DNA from 3 places in the Pseudomonas anguilliseptica genome. Region 2 is predicted to be linked to each of the others. Evidence: riboswitches for the same ligand, from Rfam matches in the RefSeq annotation. Region 2 holds a riboswitch; each other region holds the start of a gene.
The links. A riboswitch is a leader RNA that binds a small molecule or an ion and turns the genes downstream of it on or off. The one in region 2 is predicted to bind cobalamin.
Positions count from the first base shown of each region.

Region 1: linked by a shared signal. The riboswitch ahead of BLW24_RS07330 (TonB-dependent receptor) and the one ahead of cobO (cob(I)yrinic acid a,c-diamide adenosyltransferase) in region 2 are both predicted to bind cobalamin.
Region 3: linked by a shared signal. The riboswitch ahead of BLW24_RS13410 (energy-coupling factor ABC transporter permease) and the one ahead of cobO (cob(I)yrinic acid a,c-diamide adenosyltransferase) in region 2 are both predicted to bind cobalamin.

Region 1 covers NZ_FNSC01000001.1:1,496,927-1,500,193, reverse strand. Annotated here, with positions in the region: gene BLW24_RS07340 (IS5 family transposase) at 1-102, opposite strand, end outside; gene BLW24_RS07335 ((2Fe-2S) ferredoxin domain-containing protein) at 198-914, shown strand; cobalamin riboswitch at 1,075-1,279, shown strand; gene BLW24_RS07330 (TonB-dependent receptor) at 1,581-3,267, shown strand, end outside.
Region 2 covers NZ_FNSC01000001.1:4,525,814-4,529,080, reverse strand. Annotated here, with positions in the region: gene BLW24_RS22055 (IS5 family transposase) at 1-326, shown strand, start outside; gene BLW24_RS22050 (MliC family protein) at 489-1,055, shown strand; cobalamin riboswitch at 1,123-1,364, shown strand; gene cobO (cob(I)yrinic acid a,c-diamide adenosyltransferase) at 1,475-2,086, shown strand; gene BLW24_RS22040 (cobyrinic acid a,c-diamide synthase CobB) at 2,083-3,267, shown strand, end outside.
Region 3 covers NZ_FNSC01000001.1:2,763,893-2,767,159, reverse strand. Annotated here, with positions in the region: gene amn (AMP nucleosidase) at 1-23, opposite strand, end outside; gene BLW24_RS13420 (DUF3703 domain-containing protein) at 107-433, opposite strand; gene BLW24_RS13415 (hypothetical protein) at 542-1,282, shown strand; gene BLW24_RS13410 (energy-coupling factor ABC transporter permease) at 1,287-1,967, opposite strand; cobalamin riboswitch at 2,023-2,226, opposite strand; gene BLW24_RS13405 (PaaI family thioesterase) at 2,259-2,714, opposite strand; gene BLW24_RS13400 (acyl-CoA dehydrogenase family protein) at 2,724-3,267, opposite strand, start outside.

The DNA of each region.
Region 1 (3,267 bases), 3.0 Mb from region 2:
TTTCCATGGCACTACCCGATCCATCTCGATCAGGAACAATTCTTTGCGGGTCTGCTTGCGCTTGCCGGCGTACTCGGCGTCGGCGAAGGTCATCTGCTTCATCGGAAAACTCGGCGGGTGGAGTGCGGATATTTTGCCAAAATCAGGAAGTCTTTTTCAGACCATCCCTAGACTGCCGCCCCGCTTTGGAGGCCGCCATGACCACGTCCGTTTCCCCCTACGCCCGCATTCTGTTTGTCGGCCCTGAGCTTGCCGAGGGCTCGTTTACCGAGCTGCTGCGCCGCCGTCTGGCTGAGCTGCGCGGGGAAGCGGCGCTGGCCGATATAGTCGACACCAGTGAAAGCTATGCGCCGCTCTGGCAGCGCGTGGCCGAGGGCGAGCGGCCGCTGCTGGTGATCGATCTGGAGCCTGCGAGCAGCAGCCCGCACCTCGATTGGCTGCGCAGTGAACTAAGCCGGCAGGCCAATCCTGAGCAGCTGTTTGTCGTCAGTGCCATCGGCCAGGCCGACGGCTTGCCGGTGGAGGTCGCCTGCGCACTGATCGAACGCCCCGAGCTGCACCTGCCCTGTGTCGGTGTGGCCGCCGTGCCGGGGCATCACGCCTGGTCGCAGATTCCGCCTCACGCCCAGCGCCTGCTGCTGTGCAACGGCCCGCGCTGCACCCGGCGCGGTGCGTTGGACCTGTGGAAAACTCTGCGTCAGCGCCTCAAGGCCGCCGGCAAACTGGAGTGCGAGGGCGGGGTGCATATCACCCGTACACAGTGCCAGTTCCCCTGTGATCTGGGCCCGACCGCTAGCCTCTACCCGGCCGGCGAGTGGTTCCGCGTGCGCGATGAAGCCGAGCTGATCCGCCTGGTCGATGAGCGTCTGGTGGCCGGCCGCGCCGTGCCTGAGCTGCGGATTGATAAGGGCTGAGTGTGGGAGGGGCTTTAGCCGCGACTACAGCCGCTCGATCACTTATCAGAAGTCGCCGCTAAAGCGGAATGCCGCCCAGCGCCTCCCACAGATGTAACCCTCGCCCTTGAGCGGCTGGCCTTGTCGAGCTGATGCCTTGACTTGTGCCGGCGCGGATGGTCATATCCGCGCCGTTTCAGGTGTCTCACGCCGCCGTGCGTGAGGTTAAACGGGAAGTCGGTGCGCCCTTTGGGCCAGTCCGACGCTGCCCCCGCAACGGTAAGCGAGCGACGTCATCACGATGCCACTGTGCAGTTTCTGCATGGGAAGGCGATGACGTCATGACCCTCGTAAGCCCGGAGACCGGCCTGATTCTTAGAACCTGTTTACGATCTGCTGCGCGTCGGCCATCCGGCGTTAGAAATGACCTCGGGCTGCTCATTTACAACCAGTAAACTCCGCGCCCTTGGTCATTTCTGCCTTGTCTGGCTCTAGCTCGCGAGATCGTAAACAGGTTCTTAGGGTTATCTAGCCGCTGCGTTTAGCACGCAGCGGCAACTCCCAACTGTTTGGCAACCCGCGGTGGGCGGGCGTTGACGCCGATCGTGGGTGCCTGTGCGCCCGTGTTTTGCTGTTGCGCGTTTCCATCGGGATTGCCGTGCCTATCCCTTTTGCGATGGAAGCATCATGGCGCGCTATCCCCTGTCTCAACTCTCTGTTTCCCTTGCCCTGTGCCTGGTCGGTACGGCTGTGGCGGGCGAGTCCCCGGTCAATCTGCCGGCCACGACCGTGCAGGTCAAGGTTGCTGCGGAGGGCGAAAGCGATCTGCATACGCCCACCAGCAGCGGTTCGCGCCTGGGCCTGACGGCTCTGCAAACCCCGGCCAGCACCAGCAGCCTGAGCGGCGCGCAGGTGCGCGGGCGCAACAACCTCAGCGTACAGGACGCGGTCACCCGCACCCCTGGCATCAGCAGCATCGGCAGCCCCGGCAATGGCGGCACCGCACTGTCGGCGCGCGGCTTTACCGGGCACAGCGCGACCATGCAGCTGTACGACGGCACCCGCCAGTATGTCGGGGCCGGCACCGTGACCTTCCCGGTCGACACCTGGTCGGTGGAGCGCGTTGACGTGCTGCGCGGCCCTGCCTCGGTGCTCTACGGTGAAGGCGCGACCGGCGCGGTGATCAACGTGGTGCCGAAAAAGCCGTTTAGCGGCGCCATCAGCAACCAGCTGCGTATCGGCTACGGCAGCGACGACCGTCGCCAGGCCGCGCTGGACAGCGGTGGCTCGCTCAGCGATGCGTTGAGCTACCGCCTCAACCTCAATCAGCAGGCCAGCAATGGCTGGGTCGATGACGGCGAGTCGCAGAGCCAGGCGCTCAGCGCCGCCCTGCGCTGGGATGCCAGCGATGCGCTGAGTTTTACCCTGTCCCATGATCAGGGCGATCAGGACCCGCAGCGCTACCTGGGCACGCCGCTGGTCGCGGGCAAGTATCGCGAGAGCCTGCGCGAGCGCAATTACAACGTCGATAACGCCGAGGTTCGCTACAACGATCAGATCACCCGACTGGTCAGCGACTGGCGGATCAATGACGCCCTGACCGCCAGTAACCAGCTCTACTACATCAAGACCCAGCGCTACTGGCGCAATGCCGAGTCCTACCGCTGGCAGCCGGGCGATCAGGTCAAGCGCAGCGACTTCTACGAGATCAAGCACACCCAGGAGCAGGTCGGCGATCGCCAGACCTTCACCCTGGAACACGCCCTGTTCGGCCTGGATAGTCGCACCGTGGTGGGCGTGGATTACAACCGCATCCACTTCGCCCGTCAGCACGATTTTTCCAGCAGCTTCACTGACACGGTGCCGCTTGCCGGCAGCGGTGGCGGCCAGTATCAGAGCACCGATCCGCTGGGTTATGGCCCGCGCGAGCGCAACCTGGCGCGGCAGTTCTCGCTGTTCGCAGAGAACCGCACCCAGCTGACCGACCGCCTGTCGCTGGTCAGCGGTGTGCGCCGCGATCAGGTGCATATCCAGCGCGACAACCTGCTGGCCGACAGCAGTGCCGACCGCAGCCTGACGGGCGATAACTGGCGCGCCGGGTTGGTCTTCGAGGTTACGCCAGAGCTGTCGCTGTACGGCCAGTACGCCACCAGCACCGAGGGCGTGAGCAACCTGCTGACGCTCAATCCGACGCAGCAGCAGTTCGACCTGAGCGAGGCCAAGCAGACCGAGATCGGCCTCAAGCAGGCGTTCTGGAATGGCCAGGGCGAATGGACGCTGGCCGCTTACCATATCGTCAAGGAGAAGCTGCTCAGCCGTGCCACCCCGACCGCGCCGACCGAGCAGATCGGCCAGCAGTCATCCGACGGTCTGG
Region 2 (3,267 bases):
CGGGTTATACCGGTGTCGAAAAGCGCCCCGAACATGATGGGCGCGAGGTGATCTGGCAGGTTGCTGCCCGCCGCAGCACCTATAAGAAGCTGGGTAAGAGCAGCCCGCTGTACAAAGCCAAACGCAAGATCGAGAAGGCCAAGGCCCAGGTGCGCGCCAAGGTTGAGCACCCGTTCCGGGTGCTCAAGCGTCAGTTCAGTTATGTAAAGACACGCTTCCGTGGCTTGGCCAAGAACACGGCGCAACTGGTGACGCTGTTCGCGCTGTCGAACCTGTGGATGGCACGCCGACATTTACTGACCAATGCAGGAGAGGTGCGCCTGTAATGCGGGAAATGGCTGCCGCGAGCTACTCGCGGCGGCTAAAAACACAGAAATGAATGGGTAATCTGATCGTTTTTGATCGATTTGCCGCTTTCAAAATCGGCGGGGCTGAAGTCAGCCAGAAATACATGGCTACTTCAGACCATCCCTAAGCGTTTTGCCCTTTTGGCTCTGCTCGGCCTGCCGTTAGCGACCCTGCAGGCGGCTGAGCCATCGTTCAGCTGCACCAAGGTAGAGGCTGGCAGTATCGAGGCGCTGATTTGTCAGACGCCTGCTCTGGCCGAACTTGATCAGAAAATGTCGGATATTTATCAGCAGGCTTCGGCCAAGGCCGCAAACCAGCATCCTCCCGTACTCAAGGCTGAGCAGCGAGGTTGGATAAAAGGCCGCAATGACTGCTGGAAGGCCGCTGACCGTGAGCAGTGCGTAGCCGAGAGCTATCGCCTGCGGATTGCCGAACTGCAGGCGCGCTACGCGTTACTGAAAGGGACCGGTCCGGTGCATTTTCAATGCGATGGCCTGCCAGCCAAGGAAGTCATCGTCACCTACTACCCCACCGAGCCTGGGACCCTGCTGGCCGAGTTTGCTGACAGCGTGTCGTTGATGTATCAGCAGCCTGCAGCCAGCGGCAGTAAATATCAGGGGCGCAATGAATCATTCTGGGAGCACCAGAGTGAGGCGACCGTGGTGTGGGGCTATGGCTCGCCCGAGATGAAGTGTCAGGCCAAGTAACCCTGGTGGCTTAAGCCGTCTGCGCTAAATGGCGCATTCGTTTGACGCTTAATCGCGAACTCTCTACCCTTCGCGCCTTGTAACAGGTGCCCCGAACGCTGTGCGTGTGTGGGGTGAAACTGGGAAGTCGGTGCGCTGTGCGTGTGAACGCCCGCTATTCCGACGCTGCCCCCGCAACGGTAAGTGAGTCAAACGCCGCAAGTGCCACTGTGCTCAAGCATGGGAAGGCGCGGCATAGAGCCTGCTAGGTTCTGAGAACCTCAAGGTTCGCTCACAAGCCCGGAGACCGGCCTGTTGCAGTCCACGGCATCGCGGAGGGCGATGGCTGGCGTGTGGTTTGCGCTGTGCGTGGCCCCGCGCTTTCCCTGTCCTCGCATGCTTTTTCCAGCCAGATCGCCCTGTGGCGGTGGAGCAGTGCGATGACTGAATCGATTGAGCGTGACGCCCGGCACAAGGCGCGCATGGCCCGCAAGAAAGCCCTGATCGATGAAAAGATTGCCCAGGCCCAGGACGAATACGGCCTGCTGCTGGTGCACAGCGGCAATGGCAAGGGCAAGAGCAGCAGCGCTTTCGGCATGGTCGCGCGTGCCTTGGGCCATGGCCTCAAGGTCGGCGTGGTGCAATTTATCAAGGGCGCGGCCAGCACCGGCGAGGAAAGCTTCTTCCGCCGTTTTCCCGATGAAGTCAGTTATCACGTAATGGGTGAGGGCTTTACCTGGGAGACTCAGGATCGTCAGCGCGATATCGATAAGGCCCATGAGGCCTGGGCGGTGGCGGCGCAGCTGCTGAATGACCCGGCCATCGGTCTGGTGGTGCTCGATGAGCTGAATATCGCGCTGAAATATGGCTACCTGGAACTCGACGCGGTGCTCGCCGATATTGAAGCGCGTCCGCTGCTGCAGCATGTGGTGGTGACCGGTCGTGGCGCGCTGCCTGGGATGGTCGAGGCAGCGGATACCGTCACCGAAATGAGCCTGGTCAAGCATGCGTTCAAAGCCGGGGTTAAAGCACAAAAGGGAGTGGAGTTTTGAGCAGCGCCCGCTCTTGCCCCGCCTTATTGATCGCAGCTCCCGCTTCCGGCCAGGGTAAAACCACGGTAACCGCTGCCTTGGCGCGTTTGCATGCACGCCAAGGCAAGCGCGTGCGGGTGTTCAAGTGCGGCCCGGACTTTCTCGACCCGATGATTCTCGCCCGCGCCAGCGGTGCGCCGGTGTATCAGCTTGACCTGTGGATGGTCGGCGAAGCCGAGAGTCGTCGTCTGCTCTGGGAGGCGGCAGGTGAGGCCGATCTGATTCTGATCGAAGGGGTGATGGGGCTGTTCGATGGCACGCCCTCTGCGGCCGACCTGGCCCGGCACTTTGGCGTGCCGGTGCTGGCGGTAATCGACGGTTCGGCCATGGCGCAGACCTTCGGCGCCATGGCCCATGGCCTGGCAACGTTCCAGCCCGATTTGCCGTTCTCCGGGGTGCTCGGTAATCGGGTTGGCAGTGCGCGGCATGGCGAGATTCTGCGTGATGCTCTGCCAGCCTCGATCCGCTGGTACGGCGCGCTGCCGCGCAGCGCCGAAGTTGGTTTGCCAAGCCGCCATCTGGGTCTGGTGCAGGCGGGGGAGCTGGCCGACCTGGATGCGCGCCTGGACGCCGCCGCCGATGCCTTGGCCGCCAGTGCCGATACCAGCCTGCCGCCGCCGGTCAGCTTCGCCGCGCCTGAGCAGGTAAGGCCCGCGCCGTTGCTTAAGGGCGTGCGGATCGGCGTGGCGCGCGACAGCGCCTTTGCCTTTCTCTATCAGGCCAACCTCGATTTGCTGGGCGAACTGGGTGCTGAATTGGCGTTCTTTTCGCCGCTCAGCGATCAGCAACTGCCCGATATCGACAGCCTCTATCTGCCTGGCGGCTACCCGGAGCTGCACCTGGCCGCACTTGAAACCAACCAGCCCATGGCCGAATCGATTCGCGCGCACCATGCTGCCGGAAAACCGATCCATGCCGAGTGCGGCGGGATGCTCTATCTGCTCGACAAACTGACCGATAAACAGGGCGTCAGTGGGCAAATGCTTGGCTTGCTAAGCGGCGAAGCCACCCTGCAACCGCGCATGACCGCCATGGCCTTGCAGCAGGCCGAATTGCCGGAAGGGCTGCTGCGCGGCCACAGTTTCCACTACTCGGCGCTCAGCAGCGGCCTGCAACCGCTGACCCGCGGCGAATGCCCGAAT
Region 3 (3,267 bases), 1.8 Mb from region 2:
AAATCATCGGAACAAGGGTTCACAAGGCACCTTCCTGGCTGATCGGAATGGCTCTATCTTGCCCTGATCCGCCGCGCTTGTGATAGCGCGACGTTATCCGCGCAGGCTACTTGAGCAACGTCTTGAGATCCTCGGGCACAGCCTGTGGGGTCAGCGGGCCGACGCGCCGGGCACCCGGATTACCTAGGGGATAAAACCCCAGCAGCGACCCCAGGCTACCGGGGATGCGCAGCAGTTGTGCCAGCCCCTCGGACCAGTCTCGCTGGCGCCAGGCCCAAGCGAACATCCATAGATGGCTGCGCAGGTGTTCGCTGAAATAGCGCTGACCGAGAATATGCGCCCGCTCCAGATGGCGCAGCTCGGCAGCAGGATCAGTGCCGCGCAGGGCGCGGGCCAGTTGGTATTCCTGCCAGAAGGCTTGTTCACGGGTCATGGCAACGCTCCTATTTTCAAGCTGCGTCGCAGTCTGCAAGTGCGGGGCGGCCCCCAGGCCAAGCATCCGTTGCTAATCTTCTGTCGGCCAATTGCCTAAGGAACGCTCATGCCGCGCGCCCTGCTCACCCTTGTGCTCTGTCTGTTACCCAGTTTTCTGCTGGCAGATCGCCTGGATGGCCATTACCTGACCACGCTGGATGGCCAGCCAGCCGAAATGCACCTGCGCAGCCAGGGCAAACAGGTCACGGGGGAGTATGTGGAAGGTGGCAGGTTGCGCCTGCAGATCAGCGGCAGCTTTGACGGCCAGTTGCTCAGCGCGCAGATCAGCGAAGCGCAGTCCGGGCAGCTGATTGCCAATATGAATGCCACTTACGCCAATGGCATGCTTAACGCTCATATTGCCGCACGCAACCCGACGACTGGGGCAACCCTGGAACGCAAGGCGCTGTTCCACCGGCAGAACTTGAGTGCAGTAGCCGCTCAAGCAAGCAACCCAAGCAGCAGCGCCACACGCGATCCGGCACTGATCGGCACTTGGGTACACGAGAAGATCATCAACAGCGGCGGCGCCAATTTCGCCTCTATGACCACTCAGATGATTCTGCAACTGCAGGGCGACGGCAGCGTTTCACAATGGACACGCAGCGTGGCAGGTGGCGCCGACTGGAACTACGACAGCCCTGGCGAGCTGCAATACAGCGGCCGTTGGCAGAGTAACAACGGCCTGTTGGAAGTGCAGAGGCAAGGCCGCAGTGACTATCAGCCCGCTGCCTACTATCGCTTCAGTGACCAGTACCTGGTCACTGAGAGCAATACCGGCAAGCTGATCTGGCAGCGTCGCCAGTAATCAATCAGGCCGGTTGATGCAGGCGCGAGTTGAACAACGGCCCACGGCTATACGCGGACAGCGCCTTGGCAGCGGCCAACACACCCAGATCGACCAGCGGCTCGATCAGGATCACGCTCATATAGGCCAGGCCAAAACTGCCCACGGCCGCCAGGTTCTCGCCGGAGAAGCCGTTGCCGTAGAACGCCCAGAAGCCGACCCAGGCGACGATGCCGCCCTGATAGGCCGTCGACAGCGCCAGCGCCTGCTTGTAGGAGAGGTCCACATAGGCAGTACCCGGCGCGATAATGCGCTTGGCCAGCACACTGATAGCCCACAGCGGCACCAGCAGCGTAGTGACGTTCATGCCGTATTGCGGCAGGTCGAACTGAGCGAACAGCAGCCCCTGCAGGAGCAGGCCGAGCGCCAGACCAACAGCCGTAGCACCGGCGCCGAACAGCAGCAGCAGGGTCGAACCGAGGATCAGATGCACCTCGGAAACCCCGACCGCGTGGTGCGGAAATACTTCAAAGAAGCAGAACACCAGAGCAGTGGTCAGCACGCTGCGTAATGCCAGGGCGGCAGCGCCGCCATTGTCACGCACGCTGTCGAGCGCAAGCTTGGCGCAAAGGCCAAAGGCACCTGCGGCGGTTGCATAGCCGAGGAAGATTTTGGCGCCAGTAACGACTTCTGGTTCGATGTGCATAGAGATTCCTGTACCGCGCCCACCGCGCGATGATCCGGATTGAGGGGATGGGCATAAGCGCCCGGCTTCGATGGCAGGTCTCCTGGCTCACGGCTTGACACTGCGCCCGCCTTCCCGACCTTGCAGTCAGTGGCATCTGGGCTTCGCTCGCCGTTTACAGTTGCGGGGGCAGCCAGGGCATTGGCGACGTGCGCTTCACCCTGTTCCCTTTTCATCCAGCCGCATCACACGGGCTGGAACCATCGGCGGCCACCTTACCCGGCGGCCGCGAGAAATGACAGAGCCCGACGTTTACCGCGCAGGCAAACCAACGGACTGGGTAGCGCCTGACGCCGTATGACGCAAGCAGGTGAAGACGCCATTGGCAGTGGCGCACAGCAGCCCCTGAGCATCGTGCAGCGTGGCCTGCACCGCGACCTCTCGCCCTTCGCGCTGCTGCACGCAGGCTTCAGTACGTAGCGGCAAAGCCGCAAGGCCAATCGGGCGCAGGTAATTCGCCTGCAGGCTGGCGGTCACGTAGACCTCCGAGGCACTGGCCTGCGAATACACCGCCAACCCCAACGCCGCATCGAACAGCGTGGCGGTATAGCCGCCATGCACACCGCCAAGCGGATTGAAGTGCACGGCCGGCGGCTGACTGCTGAAGCTCGCCACCCCGGCTGCGGCCTGCAGCTGGGAGATACCGTAATCCGCCGCAATATCGCCGGTCAGCCAGACCTTCAACCGCTCAAACAGACTGCCGTGCATGTTCAGGCCTCAGATCAGGTGCGGCGTACTGCGCGCCACCAGCGCTTCGACATTCACCCCACGCGGCAGGGTGCCGTAGACCCGCCCGCCCTGACCACCCAGACGACTGGCGATAAAGGCATCGGAGACCTCGGCATTGCCGGCTTCCAGCAGCAGTTTGGCCTGCAGCGCCAGAGCCACATCTTCGGTGAGCTGACGGGCGCGGTACTGGATATCGGCGGTGTCACGGAAATCTGCCTGCAGTTGCGCAATATGGGCTTTCAGCAGCGCATCGCCGTGACCGTCGCCGAGCTCATGGAACAGCGCATCAAGCACGCCCGGCTCCTTGGACAGCGCGCGCAGCACGTCCAGGCACTGCACGTTGCCCGAACCTTCCCAGGTCGAGTTGACCGGTGCTTCGCGGTACAGCCTTGGGAGGATGGTGTCCTCGACATACCCGGCACCGCCCATGCACTCGGCAGCCTCGTTGATCATGGCCGGCGCGCGTTTGCAGATCCAATACTTGCCCACGGCGGTGACCAGGCGAGCGAACTTGTCTTCCTGCTCATCGTGC